2 regions of the Candidatus Pantoea symbiotica genome follow, and region 1 is predicted to be linked to the other one. Evidence: predicted binding sites of a transcription regulator. Region 1 holds the regulator's gene; the other holds the start of a gene.

What was found. Region 1 encodes CRP, which controls carbon source genes, mostly activating them, when cyclic AMP is high. Its sites were predicted from a motif close to ATGTGANNNNNNTCACAT; they were not measured.
Region 2: the regulator CRP is predicted to act here: its motif matches at 2,412-2,429, upstream of cdd (cytidine deaminase).

What each region holds. Positions count from the first base shown of each region.
Region 1 is NZ_JBSZHR010000002.1:3,641,462-3,645,675, reverse strand. It holds gene argD (bifunctional acetylornithine/succinyldiaminopimelate transaminase) at 1-276, shown strand, start outside; gene ACXIZX_RS17640 (YccS/YhfK family putative transporter) at 273-2,351, opposite strand; gene crp (cAMP-activated global transcriptional regulator CRP) at 2,410-3,042, opposite strand; gene ACXIZX_RS17630 (OsmC family protein) at 3,347-3,751, shown strand; gene ACXIZX_RS17625 (phosphoribulokinase) at 3,803-4,214, opposite strand, start outside.
Region 2 is NZ_JBSZHR010000002.1:2,549,109-2,553,322, reverse strand. It holds gene ACXIZX_RS12430 (NAD-dependent malic enzyme) at 1-1,301, opposite strand, end outside; gene cdd (cytidine deaminase) at 1,462-2,358, opposite strand; gene ACXIZX_RS12420 (CidB/LrgB family autolysis modulator) at 2,483-3,175, opposite strand; gene ACXIZX_RS12415 (CidA/LrgA family protein) at 3,168-3,551, opposite strand; gene metG (methionine--tRNA ligase) at 3,722-4,214, opposite strand, start outside.

The sequences.
Region 1 (4,214 bases):
CAGCAGTTTGTTGAAGCGCTGCAAGCCATCGACAGTAAATTCGATATCTTCAGCGAAATTCGTGGCAAAGGTCTGCTGATTGGTGCCGCGCTAAAGCCGCAGTTCGCCAGCAAGGCGCGTGACATCCTTAATGCTTCCGCCGCAGAAGGATTGATGATTCTCACCGCCGGTACCGACGTGATTCGTTTTGTACCTTCGCTGGTGATTGAACCTACCGATATCGCCGAAGGCATGACGCGTTTCGCCAGCGCGATTGAAAAGGTGCTGGCTGCTTAATCCGCTTTCGGACGTAACACCTTGAGCCAGCGACCATGATGCGGTCGCTGGCTCCACGCCAGCGAAGAGATGGTGTGCATCACGCTGAGATGCTGCAAAATCCGCTTCACATGCTGTTCGACAATCGTCACCGGCCCTTCATTCAGATTCTCCGGCGCTTCCAGAATATTGCTGTCGTTGCCCGGTCCGTCATACGCCAGCCGCTGCTGACAACGCTGCAGCGCGATTTCACAGGATTGCAGATAACGTTCCGCCAGCTTGGCCGTCAACATGGTGTGCTCACGCGCCAGAATCGTCATGGCGTTAATATGCTCGACGATGAACTGACTGTGCGTAACCCACATGCGCATATCTTTCAGATATTGCAGGTTAAAGCCCGGCTCGCTCGATGCCTGGTTCAATGAATTGAACAGCGCGTTGTGCGCCTGATTAACCTTCATGCGCTGATAAGCCAGTTTCTCCGGCGATTGTTCCGGGCCTAACAGCATTCGCAGCGCTTCCTGATAGGCTTCCAGCGCATCGTGCGCGTTCTTGCGCAGCAGTCCGCTTTGCCACTGCGGCCACAGCCAAATCATCCCGGCGAAGGCAATCAAACAGCCCATCAAGGTATCCATCATGCGCGGCAGCAGAAACTGTGCGCCGTTGAGCGACAGCAGTTGCAGCGAATACACCGCCGTGACGGTGAAGCCAATCATCGACCAGCCGTAATATTTCCGCGTGATCAGATAACTCGCCAGCGTGATCCCCAGCATAAACAGCAGCGTGATCGATTCCGGTACCGCCAGCCGTAATGAGGCGGCGGCGATCAGCAAACCGGCAAAGGTGCCCAGCGCACGGTGCTGGATGCGCACGCGCGTCGCGCTGTAACCGTTCTGGCTGACGAACATGATGGTCATCAGAATCCAGTAAGGTTTGGGGATGTTAAAGAACAGCGCCAGCGAGCTGCCAAACATCAGCATTACGGCGAAGCGTGCCGCGGTGCGTAACGCGGTGGATTTGAATGACAGATAACTGCGCAGCGCCGGCAACAGCGGCAAACGGCGCTGGCGATCGGCCATCAGGTCACGCGTGTAGAGCGGCTTCTGCGTGCGCAATACGCGGGCGATGCGGCTGAAGTGATACAGGCAGAAGTTACCGACCGGATTATCCGGATGCTGGCGCGCAATTTTCTCCAGCGCGCCGAGCTGTTTCTCCATGTGGAAACGGTCTGGCAGCTGATGGTAGAGAATCGCATCCGCCAGCACGCGCAGCCGCGCCGAGATGATTTTGGCGTTCCAGCGAATCACCGCTTCGGCGTGGCTCTCTTCAACCAGCTTCTGCACCTCTTCCGGCTGATGCAAACTCACCGAGATGTGTTCCTGTAAATCCAGCGCCACCTGGAAAGCGCGCGTCAGGCGTTTGTGGCTGTTATCGCGGCTGGCCGACAGCATATGCATTTGCTGGTAACAGGTGGTGATGAGATCGACCGCCTTTTGCTGACGTGCCAGCAGCGGCGGCAGCGCTTTTTCCGGATCGGTCAGCTGCGTCAGTAAGGTGTATTTGGCATCGCAATAATCCGCCAGTTCGCGGAACAGCAGGCTAAGCGATTCGCGCATCGGCTGCTCTTTCCACAGCCAGAACCAGAACCAGTTGAATAAGCCGTACCACAGCGTGCCGCCAATGTAGAGCAACGGCGGCACCCACATCGGCATGCGTCCCACTAAGCTGAGCGTAAAGATAGCGGCGATGAGCGTTGCGGGCAGCAAGCGCGCATGCAGCGGACCGATTTCGCCGGTCACGCCAATCAGCAGCGGCAGCGCCAGCAAAATCAGCGGCAACGGAATCTGGTAAGCAGTAAGGATTTGCATCAGGAAACTGCCGGTGGCAAACAGCGAACCACCCACAATCAGGCGTTTGAAAAAGCGTTTGTGCGGCGTATCCAGCCCCGCCATGTTGCAGCAGGCCGGCACTAATGAGAACAGCAGACCTTTTTGCAGATCGCCAAACAGCCAGCCGAGAGCCACAGGCAGGCACAGCACCAGCGTTTGCCGCAGCGCATAGTTAACTTCGGGATGATAGATGATTCGACGCCACATCAGCTCATCGCAAATAGAAACGGCGCGATGTTGCCATCACGCCGTGGGTGAGAAGAAATTAGCGGGTGCCGTAAACGACGATGGTTTTACCGTGTGCGGAGATCAGGTTCTGATCTTCCAGCATTTTCAGGATACGACCCACGGTTTCGCGTGAGCAGCCCACGATCTGACCAATCTCCTGGCGGGTGATTTTGATTTGCATCCCGTCTGGGTGAGTCATCGCATCTGGCTGTTTGGCCAGATTTAGCAGCGTTTGCGCGATGCGTCCGGTTACATCGAGGAAGGCAAGGTTGCCCACTTTCTCAGATGTGACTTGCAGACGACGCGCCATTTGCGACGAAAGTCGCATTAAAATATCCGGGTTTACCTGAATCAGCTGACGGAATTTTTTGTATGAAATTTCAGCCACTTCGCAGGCAGACTTCGCACGTACCCAGGCACTACGTTCCTGGCCTTCTTCGAAAAGACCGAGTTCGCCGATGAAATCTCCCTGATTGAGGTAGGAGAGAATCATCTCTTTGCCTTCTTCATCTTTAATCAGTACCGCTACGGAACCTTTTACGATGTAGTACAGCGTTTCCGCTTTCTCACCCTGATGGATGAGCGTGCTTTTGGATGGATATTTGTGAATATGGCAATGGGACAGGAACCATTCGAGTGTAGGGTCTGTTTGCGGTTTGCCGAGAACCATTCGCTATTATCCTCTGTTGTAATCGTGCCCAAAATACAGGGGGCATTTTTCCCTGTCAGGCGGTTTAATCGTCGAGCGTTTCCAGTAAAGGAAAAATTATTCCGGGTGGACTCTTAAGCTACGCTTTTGATTCTTCCGGCCTTCGTCTGTGATGACGAAAATATTTTCAGCACTGTTTGTAGCACAGCTTTTGCGAGCTGTCTTGTGTTGTCTCGCTTCAGCAGAAGGGGGATTACTCTGGATTGCTGTTTGTCAGGTGAAAGCGTACTCTGGCGGCAAAACCGCCGCTTCAGGAGAGAGAATAATGCAGGCACGAGTGAAATGGGTGGAAGGTCTTACCTTTCTCGGAGAATCCTCATCTGGCCATCAGGTATTAATGGACGGTAATTCCGGTGATAAAGCGCCAAGTCCAATGGAGATGGTGCTGATGGCCGCAGGCGGCTGTAGCGCCATTGATGTGGTGTCGATCCTGCAAAAAGGGCGCAGCGATGTGGCCGATTGCGAAGTGAAACTCACCTCAGAACGCCGTGAAGAGGCGCCACGCATTTTTACCACCATCAACCTGCATTTTATTGTCAGCGGCAAAGCGTTGAGCGATAAAGCGGTTGCGCGCGCGGTTGACCTGTCGGCGGAAAAATATTGCTCGGTGGCGATCATGTTGGGTAAAGGCGTGGAAATTACCCACAGCTATGAGGTTGTCGAGTTGTAATCGGTCGTAGGGGAGGCATTCATGCCTCCCTTTTCACAGCCCGCACCAAACCTACTCAATTCGCTTCCCTTCAATCAGTCGCTGAACCAGCGGCAGCATAATCAGCTCCATCGCCAATCCCATTTTGCCGCCCGGCACCACCAGCGTATTGATGTGGGAAATAAACGATCCCTGAATCATCGCCAGTAGATAGGGGAACGCGATGCCTTCCAGACCGCGAAAATGAATCACCACGAAGCTTTCGTCGAGCGAGGGAATTTCGCGGGCGGCAAACGGGTTTGAGGTATCAACGGTCGGCACGCGCTGGAAGTTAATGTGGGTGCGCGAGAACTGCGGCGTGATGAAGTTAATGTAATCCTCCATCGAACGTACCACCGAATCCATCACCGCTTCGCGTGAATGGCCGCGCTCGCCGGTGTCACGCACCAACTTCTGAATCCACTCAAGGTTAACAATCGGCACC
Region 2 (4,214 bases), 1.1 Mb from region 1:
GTCCAGGCGATGATGTCGGCTGGCGTCGCTTCCACGCGTGACGTCGGGTTCGACAGCGGCATAACGATTGGACGCTTGGTGTGCTTGTGCATCTCGCGAATGATCTCTTCAGTGAACAGGCCAGGTTGACCAGACACGCCGATCAGAATATCCGGCTTGGCGTTGCGCACCACGTCGAGCAGAGAAATTGAATCGCTATTGGTATCCCAATCTTTCAGGCTGTCGCTCTTCTGCACCAGCTTGCTCTGGAAATTAAGCAGGTTCGGCAGTTTGTCGGTCAGCAGACCGAAGCGATCGACCATCATCACACGGCCACGCGCTTCATCATCGCTCAAACCTTCCGACTTCATCTGCGCGATGATCTGCTCGGCGATACCGCAACCGGCAGAACCGGCACCAAGGAACACCACTTTCTGCTCGCACAGGCGGCTGCCGGCAGCGCGGCTGGCGGCGATCAAAGTGCCGACGGTCACCGCGGCGGTGCCTTGAATATCGTCGTTGAAGCAGCAGATCTCATCGCGATAGCGCTCCAGCAGCGGCATGGCGTTTTTCTGCGCGAAGTCTTCGAACTGCAACAGCACGTTCGGCCAGCGACGATTCACTGCCTGAATGAACTCGTTAACGAACTCTTCGTACTCTTCGCCAGTAATGCGCGGATGACGCCAGCCCATATAGAGCGGATCGTTCAGCAGCTGTTGGTTGTTGGTGCCGACATCCAGTACAACCGGCAAGGTGTAAGCCGGGCTGATGCCGCCACACGCGGTATACAGCGACAGCTTACCGATTGGGATGCCCATGCCGCCGATACCCAAATCGCCGAGACCGAGAATACGTTCGCCATCAGTCACCACGATCACTTTTACATTCTGCTTAGTGGCGTTCTGCAGCATGTCTTCGATGCGGTCGCGGTTGTTGTAAGAGATGAACACGCCGCGCGCGCGACGGTAAATTTCAGAGAAGTGTTCACAGGCGGCGCCGACCGTTGGGGTGTAGATAATCGGCATCATCTCTTCCAGATGATTGTCGAGCAGCCGGTAGAACAGGGTTTCGTTGGTATCCTGGATGTTACGCAGATAGACATGCTTGTCGTTGTTATTTTTGAAATCCAGGAACTGGCGCCAGGCACGTTCTGCCTGCTCTTCGATGGTTTCTACCGCTTCCGGTAGCAGGCCGTTGAGGTTAAATTCGTTACGTTCTTCGAGGGTGAAGGCGCTGCCTTTATTCAACAGCGGAAATTCCAGCAGGATCGGACCCGCATAAGGAATATACAGCGGGCGTTTACTTTCGTAGTCGAGTTCCATGCAGTGCTTGCTCCGGTTGCAGTGTTTTCTGACGTATCGCCGGGAAAAGGTAACGCCAGTCCATCTTGAAGTGAAGAGGTTCTGGCGCCCGATCCTATGAAAATTCCTGCAGATGTACAGCTTTTGTTAACAGAAGGTCACAAAAGCGGTAAAAGGATCACTAAACTGATGTTTTCGAAACTAAAGTAAGTGAAAAATCCTCACATCCTAACGCCTTGAGCGTAGCGCGTGTCGCATCCAGCTGACTCAGCGTGCTCTCCTGACATTCTGCCAAAACCGCTTGCTGAATAGTCTCCAGCGCCACATTGCTCATGTTCATCAAAATCAGTGCGGCCTGCAGCGGCGGCAAGCTTGGGTTGAAGGCGGCGTTTTCCGCATAGCGGCCAGTAAAGACCTTGCCGCTCTGGCTGCGCAACGCCACGCCGCTGTAGCTTTTACTGTATGGCGCGTGACTGTGATTGGCGGCGGTAATGGCAGCCTGTTGCAATGCATCGCCTGCAAGCGCAAAACCATGGTCGATCGGCGTCAGCAAACGTTCTGTGATGTTGAGATCGGCTGGACCAAACGCATCCGGTAAATAGTCGCCCAGCGTGCTAACGGCGCGTCCCGGCAGGCTGATGCGAATCGCCGTGCCGCTGTTCAGCTCGTTCATAAACTGACGGCAATGTCCGCACGGCGTGTAATTGACGGTAATCGCCGCCAGTTTCTCTTCACCGCACAGCCAGGCATGCGTAATGGCACTTTGCTCGGCGTGCACCGTCTGCTGCAGCGGCGTGTGCAGGAACTCCATGTTAGCGCCGAAGTACCAATGGCCGCTGACGCCGCGTGAGATCGCGCCGACATTAAAATTTGATACGGTTGCCACCGCGCAGCTCGCCGCCAGCGGCAGCAGTTCCAGCGCCAGCGCATCATCATCCAGACCGGTAAGCTGTTTCAGTTGCGCGACATCCTGCGGACGCAATACGCCATGGAAATCCGGCGCATCGAGCAGCGGCTGAATCGCAGCTTGCAGCGCAGCGGGCAGGGCAGAAAAAGCAGTAAGGAATCGTGAATGCATGATGTGATGGCCTCAGTTACGCGTTAGCGGCGATGCGCCGCCAGAGGTTTTATATGTGATCCAAGTCGCTCTGACAATGCAAGCTGATTGGGTTGTTTCAACTTTGCGAGATCTCTCGCAAGTTTCAGCCCCACCAATGCATTAATAGCGGAAAAAGGAACGGTGCCAGTAACGAAGTGATGATGCCGCAAATCACCAAAGCCAGTGAGCTGAAGGCGCCTTCCTGATAATCGATCTCGGCGGCGCGCGCGGTGCCTAACGCGTGCGAAGCGTTACCAATTGCCAATCCGCGCGAAGATTTGTTTTTCACCTTAAACAGATTAAGCAGCATATGGCCAAACACCGCACCCAGTACACCAGCGATGAGCACGCAGATAGCGCTGATAGCGGGAATACCGTGCAGCGAAGCAGAGACCGCCATCGCAATCGGCGTGGTGACGGATTTCGGCATAATGGTGGCGGCGATTTCCGGCGTTGCGCCCATCCACAGCGCAATCGCGGTACCCGACACCATCGCCGTAATGCTGCCGATGAAACAGACGCTGATGATGGTTTTCCAGCGCGCACGAATCTGATGCATCTGCTCATACAGCGGTAACGCCAGCGCGACAACCGCCGGTTGCAGCAACTGATTGAGCAGGCTGCTGCCAGCAAAATAGCGCGTGTAAGGCAGATTGGTGAGCAGCAGAATCGGAATGACAATCGCCATCGCCACCAGCAATGGATTGACGATGGAGATATTGATTTTCGCCGCCAGTTTACGCGCCAGAAAATAGGCGATTACGGTCAGCGGCAGCGACCACCATGCATCACTCATTCGGCTTCTCCTGCGGGCGCTGCAAACGTTCTGCGCTGAGCCCCACAATCAGCAGCACCATAAAAGTACTGACAATGCACGACACCACAATCGGTCCAAACTGCGCGGTGAGAATATCGGTATAGCCCATCACGCCGACGCTAATCGGCACAAACAGCAGCGCCATATAGCGGATCAGTAAATGGCATCCGGGTTTCACCCACTCTACCGGCATGATTTGCAGCCCAAGTAACAGGAACAGCAGCAGCATGCCGATGATGCTGCCAGGAATGGTTATCGGGAGCAGGGCAGAAATCCCTATTCCGGCATAAAGCGCTGCATAGATGATGACGAAGGCGCGCACATAGCGCCAACAAGCAGAGAGAACGGCAGGCATGTCAGGCTCCTGTTTTCGTAGCGCTTTATCATACGCATTAAGCGATTAGCGTGCTAGCGATCACAGTACTGTCTGAGCTGGTCGCCATAAATGGCGGCCTTACGAAAAACGCGCCAATCCTTTGTAGGATCAACAGGCACAAAAAAGCCGCCCTGAGGCGGCTTGTTAGCTTACTTAACCGGCATTCCCGGTACTGCGCCGCTATCGACGGACAGCACAAACAGGTCTTTGCCGCCTGGGCCCGCGGACAGCACCATGCCTTCTGAAATACCGAAGCGCATTTTACGCGGCGCGAGGTTAGCCACGATAATGGTCATTTTGCCGACCAGCACAGAAGGATCCGGATAGGCTGCGCGAATGCCAGAGAAAATCTGACGTTTCTCGCCACCCAAATCCAGCTCCAGGCGCAGCAGTTTGTCGGAACCGTCAACCAGCTCAGCTTTCTCGATCAGCGCCACGCGCATATCGACCTTGGCGAAATCATCGATGGTGATGGTGTCGCCAATCGGCGCATCCGCCAAAGGACCTGTTGCCGCAGGTTTGTTCGCCGCAGCTGCATCCTCTTTCGAGGCCTCAACCAGCGCGTCAACTTTGGTCATCTCGATACGGCCATACAGCGCTTTGAACGGTGCTACTTCATGATCCAGCAGCGGTTGGGCAATC